Regions from separate parts of the [Enterobacter] lignolyticus SCF1 genome, predicted to be linked through region 1. Evidence: predicted binding sites of a transcription regulator. Region 1 holds the regulator's gene; the other holds the start of a gene.
What was found. The regulator PhoB, encoded in region 1, activates phosphate uptake and scavenging genes when phosphate is short. The targets are predictions, from matches to a motif close to CTGTCATAAAACTGNCNNAT.

Region 1 (7,902 bases):
TATGGCGTTAATTGGGGGAGGATAATGGGGGATGAGAGATACCCTCCCCTGTATCGGGGAGGGTCGAAGACAGGACTCAGTTCGCTTCCGCCAGCTGGCGATCGTAGCGGCGCTTAAAGCCCCAGCCGATAAGCAGCAGCACAATCCACGCCAGTCCGACGTACAGCGAGATGCGGGTATCCGGATGGTAGCCAATCAGCGCGATGATGAAGACCAGGAACACCAGGCCGACCACCGTCGTCGCCACCCCGCCCGGCACTTTGAAGCTCAGCTTGCTGACCTCCTCCGGCGACAGGCGACGGCGGAAGGCTATCTGCGACAGCAGGATCATTATCCACACCCACACGGTGGCGAAAGTCGCCAGTGACGCAATCACCAGGAAGACGTTTTCCGGCATGATGTAGTTTAGATAGACGGCAAACAGCAGCGCGATGGTCATCACCATCACCGTCACCCACGGAATGCCGCGGCGCGAGGTTTTGGCGAACACCTTCGGCGCGCTGCCCTGCTCCGCCATGCCGTGCAGCATGCGGCCCACGCCGAACACGTCGGAGTTAATCGCCGACAGCGAGGCGGTCAGCACCACAAAGTTGAGGATGCTGGCGGCAAAAGTAATGCCCATATGCTGGAAGGTTAATACGAACGGGCTGCCGTCGGTGCCGACCTGATTCCACGGGTAGATGGACATGATGACGAACAGCGTCCCGACATAGAACACCAGAATACGCATCGGCACGGAGTTAATCGCACGCGGGATGGATTTCTCCGGATCTTTGGCCTCACCGGCGGTGATGCCGATAATTTCGATACCGCCGTAGGCAAACATCACCATCTGCAGCGACATCACCATGCCAAGCCAGCCGTTGCTGAAGAAGCCGCCGTTGCTCCACAGGTTATGGATCCCCGTCGGCTGGCCGCCGTTGCCGATACCCCAGACGATTATCCCGATACCGGCGACGATCATGATGATGATGGTCGCGACCTTGAAGAACGAGAACCAGAACTCCAGCTCGCCGAACACCTTTACGCTCATCAGGTTGATGGCGCAGATAATCAGCACCACGCTCAGCACCCAAATCCAGTGCGGCACCGCCGGGAACCAGACGCCCATGTAGATCCCGAAAGCGGTGACGTCGGCAATGGCGACAATCAGAATTTCAAAGCAGTAGGTCCAGCCGGTGATATAGCCAGCCAACGGGCCCAGGTTTTCCTGCGCATAGCGCGAGAACGAGCTGGCAGACGGGTTATGAACGGACATCTCGCCGAGCGCCCGCATAATGATATAGGCCGCAACGCCGCCGATAATATAGGCCAGCAGCACGCTGGGACCGGCCATTTTAATGGCGTCTGCCGAGCCATAAAAAAGACCGGTGCCGATAGCCGACCCGAGCGCCATAAAGCGAATGTGGCGGGTGCTTAGCCCGCGCTTTAGCTTGTTATTCGTTTCCATTAATTCCAATGCCTGACACAAAAAAACAAAACCACGGGGCATTTCGCCCCGTGGTTAATTTCCACTCTTCGCGCTGACTTAGTGCGCGCTGGAGGTAACCGGACGTCCCGCTGCGCGATCCCAGGCGATAGCCAGTACCGCCATTACGATAGTCGGCATCAGCCACGCCAGCCCCTGCTCCGCCAGCGGCAAATGCTGGGTCCATGACGGCAGGATGTCGGCAAACGCGGAGGCCTTAATACCGTCCAGCAAGCCAAACACCAGGCTGATAAACATCGCCGGGGCGATCACGCGGGTGGAATTATGCCACCAACCGCGGGTAAAACTTAATACTACCAGTGCGATACAGGGAGGATAAATCGCCGTCAGCACCGGAATGGAAATCTGAATCAGGTGGCTCAGCCCCAGGTTGGACACCACCATGGAGAACAGACCGAGGATAAAAACCAGCGAACGGTAAGAGAGCGGCAGGTACTGAGCAAAAAACTCCGCACAGGCCGTCGTCAGGCCCACCGCCGTCACCAGACAGGCGATGAAGATGAGCGCCGCCAGCAGGAAGCTGCCCGCGCCGCCGAAGGTATGCTGCACATAAGCATGCAGAATCGCCGCGCCGTTGGCGTTCTGCTCAACCAGCGTCGCGCTGTCGGAGCCGAGGCGGAACAGCGCCAGATACAGCAGCGTCAGGCCGATACCGGCGATCAGCCCGGCCCACACGGTATAGCGGGTCAGCAAACGCGCCTCGGTCACGCCGCGAGAGCGCGCCGCATTGACGATAACGATGCCGAACACCATCGCCCCCAGGGTGTCCATGGTCAGGTAGCCATTAACAAAACCGTTGGAGAACGCCGAGGTCTGGTACGCCTCCAGCGCATGGCTGATAGGGCCAACCGGCCAGATAATCGCCGCAACGGCAAGCACAATCAGCGCGAGAATTTTCAGCGGTGCCAGGAAGTTGCCCACGGTATCCAGCAGTTTGCCCGGGTAGAGCGACACGAGGATAACCAGCGCAAAATAGATAATGCTGTAGATAAGCAGCGGCATCGCGCCATCGCCGGTCAGCGGCGCAATACCCACTTCAAAGGAGACGGTCGCGGTACGCGGCGTGGCGAAAAAAGGCCCCACCGTCAGATAGCACACCACGGCCAGCAGCAGGCCCGCCACCTTACCGATTGGCGTGCTCAGGGTATCAACGCCGCCGCCGACCTTCGCCAGCGCGATAACGGTCAATACAGGCAAACCCACCGCGGTAATCAGAAACCCAAGCGCCGCCGTCCAGACGTGCTCGCCCGCCTGCAGACCAACCATGGGAGGAAAAATGATGTTGCCTGCGCCAACGAACAACGCAAAGGTCATGAAACCCAAAGCGATGATGTCGCGTGATCTTAACTGATGAGTCATAAACGCTTTACTGCCTGTGGATGTGGTGTTGAAAAAGAAACATTTCTCGCTGCTCCCAACGGGATAGTGCAGCGGCAATTGCGCACAATTTCAGCGAGATATTCTCCCTGAATAGCGTGGAGAAGAATTGTTATTTGATAATCCACGCGTATGCAGTCTGTCTGTTGCTGCATGGGGCGCAATTTAAACGCTTATAACGTTTTAAAGCAAGAAGGGATCGCAAAACCAGATGATTATCTCAATCACTCGTCGTAATCCAGATTTATTAACCAGATATCAGAAAAACCCATGGCTAATAATGCGAACAAAAAATAAACAGACGTTTGATAATTGTTCACCGTCTGGTTAACCGCAAAGAAAAAAAACCAGCCGAAGCTGGTTTGTGGAAATACAGATTGACAGTTGCTCCGTCAGGCGCTTTTTCTGGCAATTAAACGTTCCGGCAGGAGGAAGCTGAAACGGGTGCGAACCCCCGGCTGGCTTTCAATATCCAGCCGGCTGTCGTGATGGTTCACCGCATGCTTAACGATAGCCAGCCCCAGCCCGCTGCCCCCGGTCTGGCGGGAGCGCGCTTTGTCGACGCGATAAAAACGCTCCGTCAGGCGCGGGATATGCTCGGGCGCGATCCCGGGTCCGTTATCTTCGACGCTGAACAGCGCGCCGTGCGGCGTACGCTGCCAGCAGACGCGAATTTCGGTGCCTTCCGGGGTGTGGTTAACCGCGTTGTACACCAGGTTAGACATCGCGCTGCGCAGCTGCTCTTCGTTGCCCAGCACCTGCAGCGAATCATCGATTTCAAACGTCAGCACGTGCTTTTTATGGCTCAGCGTCTGGGCTTCCCGCTCGACGACGCGCAGCATCATCGGCACGTCGATTTTATCGTTCAGCGCCATGAGCGGCGCGGCTTCGATTTTTGACAGCGTCAGCAGCTGGCGGACCAGGCCTTCCATACGCTGGGTCTGCTCGCGCATGGTATGCAGCGCTTTTTCGCGCGGCGCGCCCTCAAGGATTTGCTCCTGCATCATCTCCAGGTAGCCCTGCAGCACCGTCAGCGGCGTGCGCAGCTCGTGGCTGACGTTAGCAAAGAAGTTGCGTCGCGCCCCTTCCAGCTGGTGCATCTGCGTGACGTCGCGCGCCACCATCAGCAGCTGTTTTTCGCTGTAGGGCATCACGCGAATCTCCAGATGCCGCCCGCTGTTAAGCACCAGATTCATCGGTTTGGTGAAATCGCGCGCCTTCAGGTAGCGGGAAAATTCGGGATAGCGCAGCAGGTTCAGGATGTTCTGACCATTATCGTCCGGCCAGCGCAGGTGCAGCATCTGCTGCGCCAGACCGTTACACCAGAAAATCGCCCCCTCTTCGGTGGTCAGCACCACGGCGTCAGGCAAGGACTCCGCCCCGCTGCGAAAGCGTTTAATCAGGCTGCCCAGCTCGCGACGGCGCTTTTTGTTACGCATCTGCATCTGGTGCAGGCCGTACAGCAACGGCTCCCAGCTGCCGCGTCCGGGAGGCGGCGTCATGCTGCGATCGACCCATAACCACCAGGAGAGCCGCAGCAAATTCCAGAAATGCCAGATCAGAAGCCCGGTGACCGCCGCCAGCAAAAACCACGGCAGGTGACCAATGAGGCCCCCCAGAATGAGGGCCGGGATACAACAGAGGATCAGCTCAAATACCAGCCTTTTCCATGACAGCCGTTCCAGCACGGGTAACACTCCAGTCAGTTGTCAGAAACGGGCAGAGAACCGATAACCCGTGCCGCGAACGGTTTGTACCATTCGGTCATGACCACTATGTTCCAGCGCTTTACGCAGGCGGCGAATATGCACATCCACCGTCCGGTCTTCAACATATACGTTCGTGCCCCAGACGTGGTTCAGCAGCTGTTCGCGGCTGTAGACACGCTCCGGGTGGGTCATAAAGAAGTGCAGTAGCTTAAACTCCGTAGGCCCCATGTCCAGCGGATTCTCGCCGGTCATCACGCGATGCGAGGAGGGGTCAAGGCTAAGACCCTGCATTTCAATCACTTCTTCTACCGCCATCGGCGATATGCGTCTCATGACCGCCTTAATTCGGGCCACCAGCTCTTTCGGGGAAAAAGGCTTGGTGATGTAATCATCAGCGCCGGTTTCCAGCCCGCGTACGCGGTCTTCCTCTTCGCCGCGGGCGGTCAGCATCACCACCGGAATATCGCGGGTCATGGCTTCGCGCTTCAGATGCTTAATGAACTGAATCCCCGATCCGCCCGGCAGCATCCAGTCGAGTAAAATCAGATCAGGCCAGGGTTCATTGAGTTGCGTTACAGCGCTGTCATAATCTTCCGCTTCAACAGGCTGAAAGCCATTTTGCTCCAGAACGAAGCACACCATCTCGCGAATCGGCGCTTCATCTTCAACGACCAGAATACGTCTCGCCATTATTTACCCTGTGTTTTTAGTAACAAGCCTAAAGTGCGGCGCCATTATGCGTCAGATTTATGACAGATTTATGAATAAGATGACCGTCTTATGATAGTGGATTTTTGAATTATGACACGGGGTTAATGCGGCCATCGCCCTGGGATCGCTATGCGTTTATAATCCCTGTCACGCTTTTTTGCCACAGGACACTTATGCGCATCCTACACACCTCCGACTGGCACCTGGGCCAGAACTTTTACAGTAAAAGCCGGGCCGCCGAACACCAGGCGTTTCTCGACTGGCTGCTCGACACGGCGGACGCTCAGCAGGTGGATGCCATTATCGTGGCGGGCGATATTTTTGATACCGGCGCGCCGCCGAGCTACGCCCGCGAGCTGTATAACGGTTTTGTGGTCAAACTGCAGCAAAGCGGCTGCCGTCTGGTGGTGCTGGCGGGCAACCATGATTCGGTGGCGACGCTGAATGAATCCCGCGAGATCCTCGCCTTTTTGAACACCACCGTGGTTGCGGGCAGCGGCACCCCGCCCTGCGTGCTCAACCGCCGTGACGGCACCCCCGGCGCCATTCTGTGCCCGGTGCCGTTCCTGCGCCCGCGCGATGTGGTGGTAAGCCAGGCCGGATTGTCGGGCGGTGAAAAACAGCAGCATCTGCTGCAGGCCATTACCGACTACTACCAGCAGCAGTACGCGCAGGCGTGCGAGCTACGCGGCGACCGGCCGCTGCCGATCGTGGCCAGCGGCCACCTGACCACCGTCGGCGCTAGTAAAAGCGACGCCGTACGCGACATCTATATCGGCACCCTCGACGCCTTTCCGGCGCAGAACTTCCCGCCGCTGGACTATATCGCTCTCGGCCATATCCACCGGGCGCAGAAGATCGGCGGCAGCGAGCATATTCGCTACTGCGGTTCGCCAATCCCCCTCAGCTTCGACGAAACCGGGAAGCCCAAAAGCGTCAATCTGGTGACCTTCGCCGACGGCAAGCTTGCGGACGTGACGCCGCTCGAGGTGCCCGTCACTCAGCCGCTGGCGGTGCTGAAGGGCGATTTCGCCAGCATCAGCGCGCAGCTCGCACAGTGGCGCGACGCCCCGGCGACACCGGCAACGTGGCTGGATATCGAAATCACCAGCGAAGAGTATCTGCACGATATTCAGCGTAAAATCCAGACGCTAACCGACGACCTTCCCGTTGAGGTGCTACTGGTGCGCCGCAGCCGTGAGCAGCGCGAGCGCACGATGATGAACGCGCAGCGGGAAACGCTGAGCGAGCTGCGCGTAAGCGATGTCTTCCAGCGCCGGCTGGATCTGGAGTCGCTCGACGCGCCGCAGCAGGACCGGCTGCACCAGCTGTTTAACGAAACAGTGCAAACGCTTCGTGGGGAGGAAACGGCATGAAGATCCTGAGCCTGCGCCTGAAGAACCTCAACTCCCTGAAGGGCGAGTGGAAAATTGACTTTACCGCCGAACCGTTCGCCAGCAACGGTTTGTTCGCCATTACCGGGCCGACGGGCGCGGGGAAAACCACCCTGCTCGACGCCATTTGCCTGGCCCTGTATCACGAGACGCCGCGGCTTAACACGGTGTCGCAATCGCAAAACGACCTGATGACCCGTGATACCGCCGAATGCCTGGCGGAAGTAGAGTTTGAGGTCAAAGGCATCGCATACCGCGCCTTCTGGAGCCAGAACCGGGCGCGCAACCAGCCGGACGGCAACCTGCAGGCGCCGCGCGTTGAGCTGGCGACCTGCGCGGACGGCAAAATTCTGGCCGACAAGGTGAAGGACAAGCTGGAGCTGACCGCCTCGCTCACCGGGCTGGACTACGGGCGCTTTACCCGCTCGATGCTGCTTTCCCAGGGGCAGTTCGCCGCCTTCCTCAACGCCAAACCCAAAGAGCGGGCCGAGCTGCTCGAAGAGCTGACCGGCACCGAGATTTACGGGCAGATCTCGGCGCAGGTGTTTGAAAAGCATAAAACCGCAAAAACCGAGCTGGAAAAGCTGCAGGCGCAGGCCTCGGGGATGGTGCTGCTGAACGATGAGCAGCAGCAGGCGCTGCAGCAACGTTTGCAGGCGCTTACTGACGAAGAGAAACGGCTGCAGGACGTACAGACCCGCACCCAAAGCTGGGCGCAGTGGCTGACGAGGGAAAACGAAATTTGCCGCGAGCAGCAGCGCGCGCAGGCCGCGCTGCAGAGCGCCGGACAGGCGCTGAACGACGCCGAACCGCAGCTGGCGAAGCTGGCGCTGGCGCATCCTGCCGATACGCTGCGCCCGCTGTGGATGCGGCTGCAGGACCGGCAGGCCGCGCTGCAGCATATCCGCCAGCAAACGACTGAAGTAAATACTCGCTTACAGAGCCAGACCGGGCTGCGAAACCGCATCCGCCACAGCGCCGCCCGGCAGCACACGCAGCTGCTGGCGCAGCAGAAAACCCTCGGCGACTGGCTCGCCGCCCACGACGGCTATCGTCACTGGCAGCGGGAGCTTGCCGGATGGCGGGCCACGTTTGAACAGCTGGCGCGGGACGCCGTGCAGCTGCAGATGCTGTCCCAGCGCGAGGCCGGGCTCAGGGGCGAACTCAGCGCGCTGCCGGAAACCGCGCTGACCCTGGAGGCGGCGGCGACGGCAGCGGCGCT
Region 2 (7,902 bases), 2.1 Mb from region 1:
GCCGGGAATAGGGGTGCTGCGGCGCCTGGCGAGGCAGCTCGGCGAGGCTTTGAACAACATCGCTGACCTGGCGGCCGTCGGGCAGATGGCTTAGCAGATCCAGCGAGCCGGAAGAGAAGTGCAGCGCGCTCTGGCCGCGGCTGATTATCGCGCAGCGCTGCCCGTGCTGCTGTAACGCCAGGCCGCATACCAGGCCCGCAAGCCCGCCGCCGATGATGACCGTATCAAAGTTCATGTGGATACTCCTTTTCTAATCCGCATAACCCCTGCCATACCCAGCGGGTAAATTCGCTTTCACGCAGCGCATCCCCCCACGCGATCGGCTGGACGCCTTTCCAGCGCTCGTTAAGAAATTCCGAGAGTTGATTCAACGACTGCGCCGGCGTGGTGACCTGGTAGCGGTTGAGCAGGGCCGCGGCGCGGCAGGCGCACAGCTCGCCCTGGCAGGTGCCCATGCCGACGCGGGTTCTGCGCCGCAGGTCTAGCAGGTTCTTCACCGCCAGATTCTCAACCGCGTACTGTACTTCGCCCGCCGTTACGGCTTCACATTCGCACACCAGACTGCGGTGCAGGCGGGTATCGCCGAGCCAGGCGGGCGTTCTGTCGCCGTGGCGATACACGGCGGAGCCCCGCAGCGGCGCCGGTAATGAGATAACCTTATGCAGCGTTTTTTCCGTCGGCTCCCGGGACCCCGGCAGCGGCGTGTCGGCCGTCGAACAGGTCGCGGCATGGTCAAGCTTGCGGCAGACCGCATCGGTGGCCCACTCGGCCATCAGGCGGTAGGTCATCAGCTTTCCGCCGGTAATGGTGATAAAGCCTTCCAGCCCGTCGCGCTCCGCGTGGTCAAGCAGCACAATTCCGCGGCTGACGTTGCGGCCGCTGGGGTCGTCGTCGCTGGCGACCAGAGGGCGAACGCCGCAGTAGGCGCGTAAAATCCGCGTCTGCGCCATGATGGGCGACAGCTTCTCGCCTTCGCGCAGCAGCGTGTCGACCTCCGCCGCCGTCACCCGGTTATCATCGATATCGCGATAGTCAATATGGGTGGAGGTAGTGCCAATAAGTGAAATAGTGTCGCCGGGCACCAGAATATCGGCATCCGCCGGTTTGCGGCAGCGGTTGATGACGTGCCGGTTGATGCGGTGATCGAAAATCAGCAGCGACCCTTTCGCCGGGAACATACGAATACGCAGATCGGCATATTCCGCGATGCGCTGGCCCCAGATTCCGCCCGCGTTGACCACCATCTGTGCGTAGAGATCTTTTTGCTCGCCGTGGGTTCTGTCGAAAACCGTCACGCCGACGACGCGGTCCTTCTGGCGGATAAGGCCGGTGACTTCGCAGCCGGTGAGGATGGTGGCGCCATGTTCGCGGGCGTCCAGCATGTTGGCGGCCGTCAGGCGGAAGGGATCAACGGTGCCGTCCGGCACCCTGACCGCGCCCAGCAGCGACGGGTTAACGGACGGTTCAAGACGCAGCGCCTCCTGCGCCGTCAGCGGTTCCGCGCTGATACCGGCGTTCCGGCAGGCGTCAATGAACTGGCTTTGCCAGGCCATGCTGTCTTCCGGCAGGGTGATAAACAGGCCGTCGGTGGGTTCGATGCAGTGGCGGGCGATGCGCTTGAGGATCTGGTTTTCCGCGATACATTCCCGGGCGGATTCGCCGTCGGTCACGGCATAGCGCGCGCCGCTGTGCAGCAGGCCGTGGTTACGTCCGGTCGCGCCGGTGGCAATGTCATCACGTTCAACAAGAATGACGCTGAGCCCCCGCAGCGCGCAATCGCGGGCAATGCCCGCGCCGGTCGCACCGCCGCCGATAATAATCACATCGCTTTCATGTTTCTGGCTGAAGGTCATGACATTCCCTCTATTTTCGTTTTCTTCCATTTAGCCATATAAATCGTATGGATTGTTTGATTTCGAGCATATTCGCGCATAAATGGAAAATGAAACGTGATTTCGTGCTCACTATGGAACACATTGTCATAAATCTGTAACATTCTGTGCGATGTTTCACAGTATGAGAGCAACCATTTCCCTACCATCCCGCCCTTAATATGAGAAATCGGAAGTTTATTTGATGTCGTCGTTAAGACGACGGTTAATACCTGTGGCCACGGAGGCTGAATATGTTGAGTATTTTCAAACCTGCACCCCATAAAGCGCGGTTGCCGGACGCAGAAATAGACCCCCTCTATAAGCGTTTGCGCTGGCAAATTTTCCTCGGGATCTTTTTTGGCTATGCGGCCTATTATCTGGTGCGTAAAAACTTTGCGCTGGCAATGCCTTACCTCGTTGAGCAGGGGTTCTCCCGCGGCGATTTAGGCTTTGCGCTGTCCGGGATTTCTATCGCCTACGGCTTTTCGAAATTCATCATGGGCTCGGTGTCCGACCGCTCGAATCCGCGCATTTTCCTGCCCGCGGGCCTGATCATGGCGGCGCTAGTGATGTTGTTTATGGGCTTCGTGCCGTGGGCGACATCAAGCATCATGGTGATGTTTGTGCTGCTGTTCCTCTGCGGCTGGTTCCAGGGCATGGGGTGGCCGCCGTGCGGGCGCACCATGGTTCACTGGTGGTCGCAGAAGGAGCGCGGCGGCATCGTTTCGGTGTGGAACTGCGCGCATAACGTGGGCGGCGGCATCCCGCCGCTGCTGTTCCTGCTCGGGATGGCCTGGTTTAATGACTGGCATGCGGCGCTCTATATGCCGGCCTTTGGCGCCATTCTGGTGGCGATTTTCGCTTTCGCGCTGATGCGCGATACCCCGCAGTCCTGCGGCCTGCCGCCGATTGAAGAGTACAAAAACGACTATCCGGATGATTACAACGCGAAGCATGAAGAGGAGCTGACGGCAAAACAGATCTTCATGCAGTACATACTGCCCAACAAGCTGCTGTGGTATATCGCCGTGGCGAACGTTTTCGTTTATCTGCTGCGCTACGGCATTCTCGACTGGTCGCCGACCTACCTCAAAGAGGTGAAGCACTTCGCGCTGGATAAATCCTCCTGGGCCTATTTCCTGTACGAATATGCCGGGATCCCGGGGACGCTGATTTGCGGTTGGATGTCGGACAAAGTGTTCAGGGGCAACCGCGGTGCGACGGGGGTCTTCTTTATGACCCTGGTCACGATTGCCACCATCGTTTACTGGCTCAACCCGCCGGGCAACCCGACGGTCGATATGATTTGTATGATAGTGATCGGCTTCCTTATCTACGGACCGGTGATGCTGATTGGCCTGCACGCGCTTGAGCTGGCGCCGAAGAAAGCGGCCGGGACCGCCGCCGGGTTTACCGGGCTGTTCGGCTACCTCGGCGGTTCCGTCGCGGCCAGCGCCATTGTCGGCTACACCGTCGACTTCTTCGGCTGGGACGGCGGCTTCATGGTGATGATCGGCGGCAGCATTCTGGCGGTACTGCTGCTGGTGGTCGTGATGTTTGGCGAAAAACGCCACCACGCGGAAGTGCTGGCAAAACGTCAGGAAGGAGCGCAGAAATGAAAAGCACATTGACCCGAATCGCAACCGGCCTGCTGCTGGCAGGCGCCCTGGCAAGCCAGGCGCTGGCGACGGATAAAATCGTTATTGCGCATCGCGGCGCCAGCGGTTATCTACCGGAACATACGCTACCGGCGAAGGCCATGGCTTATGCGCAGGGAGCGGACTATCTGGAGCAGGATCTGGTGATGACGAAGGATGACCGGCTGGTCGTCTTGCACGATCACTATCTTGACCGGGTCACCGACGTCGCGGAACGTTTTCCAGACCACGCCCGTAAGGACGGGCGTTTCTACGCCATCGATTTTACGCTCGACGAAATCCGTTCGCTGAAGTTTACCGAAGGCTTTGAGATTGAAAACGGCAAAAAGGTGCAGACGTTCCCTGGCCGATTCCCGATGGGTAAATCTGATTTCCGCATTCATACCTTTGAAGAGGAAATTGAATTTGTTCAGGGACTGAACCATTCGACGGGGAAAAATATCGGTATCTATCCTGAAATTAAAGCGCCGTGGTTCCACCATCAGGAAGGCAAAGACATTGCCGCGAAAACACTGGAGGTGCTGAAAAAATACGGTTACACCAGCAAGTCGGATCGTGTCTATTTACAGTGCTTTGACGTCAACGAGCTCAAGCGCATCAAAAATGATCTCGAACCGAAGATGGGCATGAACCTCAACCTGGTACAGCTTATCGCCTATACCGACTGGAATGAAACCCAGGAGAAACGTCCTGACGGTACGTGGGTAAATTACAGCTACGACTGGATGTTCAAACCGGGTGCGATGAAGCAAATCGCCCAGTACGCCGACGGTGTCGGGCCGGACTACCACATGCTGGTGACCGAAGGGTCGACGCCGGGACACATCACGCTGACGGATATGGTGAAGGAGGCGCACGCCAGCAAGATGCAGGTGCACCCGTATACCGTGCGCGCCGATAAGCTGCCGGAATATGCCACGGATGTGAATCAGCTTTACGACGTATTGTATAACCAGGCGGGCGTGGACGGACTGTTTACCGATTTCCCGGACAAAGCGGTGCAGTTCATGCAAAAAAAGGGTGAATACCGCTAATCGCTTATCCGGTTAGCGCAACACGGTTTGCGTGAGTTGGCGCAGACACTCTTCAAGCAGCGCCAGCGGGCTGCCTTCCACAGGCGGTTCGCTGGCGATAAGCGAAATGTGACGGTAAAACGCAGGCTCAAGGGCTACTGAGCGTAACGGTTGGGCCAGCGTTTTAAGCGTTAATTCAGGCAGCAATGCGATTCCAAGACCCTGATGAATAAAACTCATCGCTGTTGTCGGGTGGTCAAATTCATATTTTATTTTTGGGGTGATATTCTGCTCTGCAAATAACGACATAATGCTCATCTCATAACGTCCTTTGCTAATAATTAGCGCTTCTTCAAATAAATCCTCTAATTGAAGGGATGTACGCTGAGAGAAGAGGTGATTATCAGGGACTACGGCGGTGAACTTATCCTTATAAACCGGAAATGAGTACATTTCCCGTACCGGAAAATGGACAAATCCGGCATCCAGCTGTTGTGAGCGTACCGCGTCGATGATTTCAGCGCTATTTGCTTCGTGTGGAATTATTTTTACCTGCGGATGATGCATTTCAAAATAACGTACCACATAGGGCAGAATGCTGGCGCAAACGCTGGGAAAGCTCCCGACCCGCAACTGGCGCGCAGGCAAGCGCTTTTCCTGTTCGGCCAGTTCTTTCACCGCGTTGACCTCATGAAGAATGGCCCGCATTCTGGTCACAATGCGCTCCCCGACGGGTGTCAGGCAGGCCTCTTTGCGGCGTTCTCGTTGCAAAAGAGGGATGCCTAATTCCTCTTCCAGCGCCGCAATCGCCTGGCTGACGGCGGATTGGCTCATAAAGCGTTGCTTGCCTGCGACGGTAAAACTACCGGAATCGACCACGGCGAGCAGGACGCTGATTTGTGTTAATGTCATAAGTAATCACTAATTGATAAGATTAAAATGAGTAATTTTACTAATGCCTGAGCGCAGGATACTCTTCTCTTCGTGCTAAATTACAAAAAAGTGTGCGTTATTATTTATATGAATTATGAGTTTTGTTTTCTTTATATTTTTAGTAAATAATTGCTCGCGCTGTACCAACAGGTTGTTTTCAATGAAAGAAAAATTATGGACTAAGGACTTTTGGGCAATTACGATAATTAGCTTCATCATCTTTTTTGTCTTTTACGTTCTGTTAACGCTCCTTCCACTCTATATTGCCGATAATTTACATGCCGCAGCCGACCAGGCCGGGCTGTTGGTGACGTTTTTTTTGATTGCCGCCATTATCATTCGCCCTTTCGCCGGGCAGTGGGTGGGAAAATATTCGAATAAATGGATTCTGATGCTTTCTTCTCTGGCCTTTTTGGTCATTACCGCGCTGTATCCTTTATGTCATTCCGTTGAAGTGCTGCTGTGTGTACGAGTGCTTCATGGTATTACCTTCGGTGTGATAACGACGGTGAAAGGGACGATTTCCGCGCGGTTAATACCGGCCTCCCGACGTGGAGAAGGCATCAGTTTTTTCTCTCTGGCGATGGGGCTGGCGATGGTTGTCGGGCCATGGATTGGCTTGAACATGGCGCGGCATGGTGCATTTATTCCGGCATTCTGGCTGTGTACGGCCGTTGCAGCCCTTGGCATTTTACTCGCGTTGATTGTGAAAGTACCGCCTATCATTCGCCATGCCGATGGCTCAAAACCTAAATTCGGTTTTGCTGCGATGTTCGATCGCGCAGCGCTGCCGTTTGCGACGGTGACATTTTTCATGACCTTTTCGTATGCTGGCGTTTCCGCCTTTTTGGCCCTTTATGCGCGGGAGCTGGGGCTATTGGCGGCAGCGAGTAATTTTCTGCTGTGTTATGCCATATGTCTGATGGTTTGCCGGGCCTTTACGGGGAATGTCTGTGATAAAAAGGGTCCCAAATATGTGGTGTACCCCTGTCTGCTGGCCTTTACCCTCGGTTTAATTGTGTTGGGATACGCCCACGGTAGCGTGATGATGATCGTCTCCGGCGCGCTGATCGGTATTGGCTACGGATCTGTTACTCCGATTTTTCAGACGCAGATTATCAGTTCAGTGGCGCCGCATAAAATGGGCGTGGCGAATTCGCTATTTTTTAATGCTATGGACGCAGGACTGGCTCTCGGTGCCTTTATTATGGGCCTGATGGTGGGAGGTGTAGGGTATCGGGCAATCTATCTGGTGGGCGCTGTGCTAGTGGTGTTTGCGGGCGTTTTATATGTGGTTCAGATGAAAAAACGCGGTACCGTCAGGTTTGTATCCGCGCATGAAGTGCACTAGGCTGGCGCTGGTGGTCATTTTTGCGCAGGACAAGGTGCGAGTGTTGAGGTTTAGCGGGCTAAATGCAACGTGAGTCAGTCTGAAGATTATATGTCGATCTCTATATCGCCTTTTGCCCTGCAGCAGCAGGGCAAAATTTCCCCGTCATTGATAAAGGCCAGCGGCTCGGTCAGCCAGTCCACCTGTCCTGTCACCAGTCGGCAGCGGCAGGAACCGCAGTAGCCTTCGCGGCACTGGTATTCCACCTCGATGTTATGCGATTCCAGCGCCGCCAGCAGCGACGGGTGCTCTTCCCGGCACAATACCTGCGTGCCGGAGAGGCGAAGGGTAACGCGGCTCATCAGAGCTGGAAGCTGCTCAGGTCGTCAGTATCGACTTCCGCATCGATCTGGCCGACCAGGTAGGAGCTGACCTCCACTTCCTGCGGCGCCACCTGGACGTTGTCGGAGACAAGCCAGGTGTTGATCCACGGAATCGGGTTAGAGCGCGTCTGGAACGGCAGATCGAGCCCCACGGCCTGCATGCGGATGTTGGTGATGTACTCGACGTACTGGCACAGAATGTCTTTGTTCAGGCCGATCATCGAGCCGTCGCGGAACAGGTAATCCGCCCACTCTTTTTCCTGCTGCGCCGCCTGGACGAACAGGTCATAGCACTCCTGTTTGCACTCTTCGGCGATCTCCGCCATCTCCGGGTCATCAGAGCCGGAGCGCAGCAGGTTCAGCATGTGCTGGGTGCCGGTCAGATGCAGGGCTTCGTCGCGGGCGATAAGACGAATAATTTTCGCGTTGCCTTCCATCAGCTTGCGTTCAGCGAAGGCGAAGGAGCAGGCGAAGCTCACGTAGAAGCGGATCGCCTCCAGCGCGTTGACGCTCATCAGGCACAGATACAGCTTCTTCTTCAGATCGCGCAGATTAACGGTGATGGTTTTACCGTTAACGCTGTGCGTCCCTTCGCCCAGCAGATGCCAGTAGCTGGTCAGCTCGATCAGCGTATCGTAATACTGCGAGATGCCTTCCGCGCGTTTTTGGATCTGCTCGTTGGTCACGATATCGTCAAACACCGTCGCCGGA

Region 2: a site for PhoB is predicted at 1,977-1,996, ahead of glpT (glycerol-3-phosphate transporter). Genes of this name have one in related genera too.

What each region holds. Positions count from the first base shown of each region.
Region 1 is NC_014618.1:3,644,761-3,652,662, forward strand. It holds gene proY (proline-specific permease ProY) at 77-1,450, opposite strand; gene brnQ (branched-chain amino acid transporter carrier protein BrnQ) at 1,529-2,848, opposite strand; gene phoR (phosphate regulon sensor histidine kinase PhoR) at 3,259-4,554, opposite strand; gene phoB (phosphate response regulator transcription factor PhoB) at 4,576-5,265, opposite strand; gene sbcD (exonuclease subunit SbcD) at 5,460-6,662, shown strand; gene sbcC (exonuclease subunit SbcC) at 6,659-7,902, shown strand, end outside.
Region 2 is NC_014618.1:1,557,660-1,565,561, forward strand. It holds gene glpB (glycerol-3-phosphate dehydrogenase subunit GlpB) at 1-235, opposite strand, end outside; gene glpA (anaerobic glycerol-3-phosphate dehydrogenase subunit A) at 225-1,853, opposite strand; gene glpT (glycerol-3-phosphate transporter) at 2,126-3,493, shown strand; gene glpQ (glycerophosphodiester phosphodiesterase) at 3,490-4,566, shown strand; gene ENTCL_RS07385 (LysR family transcriptional regulator) at 4,579-5,457, opposite strand; gene ENTCL_RS07390 (MFS transporter) at 5,639-6,829, shown strand; gene yfaE (class I ribonucleotide reductase maintenance protein YfaE) at 6,916-7,170, opposite strand; gene nrdB (class Ia ribonucleoside-diphosphate reductase subunit beta) at 7,170-7,902, opposite strand, start outside.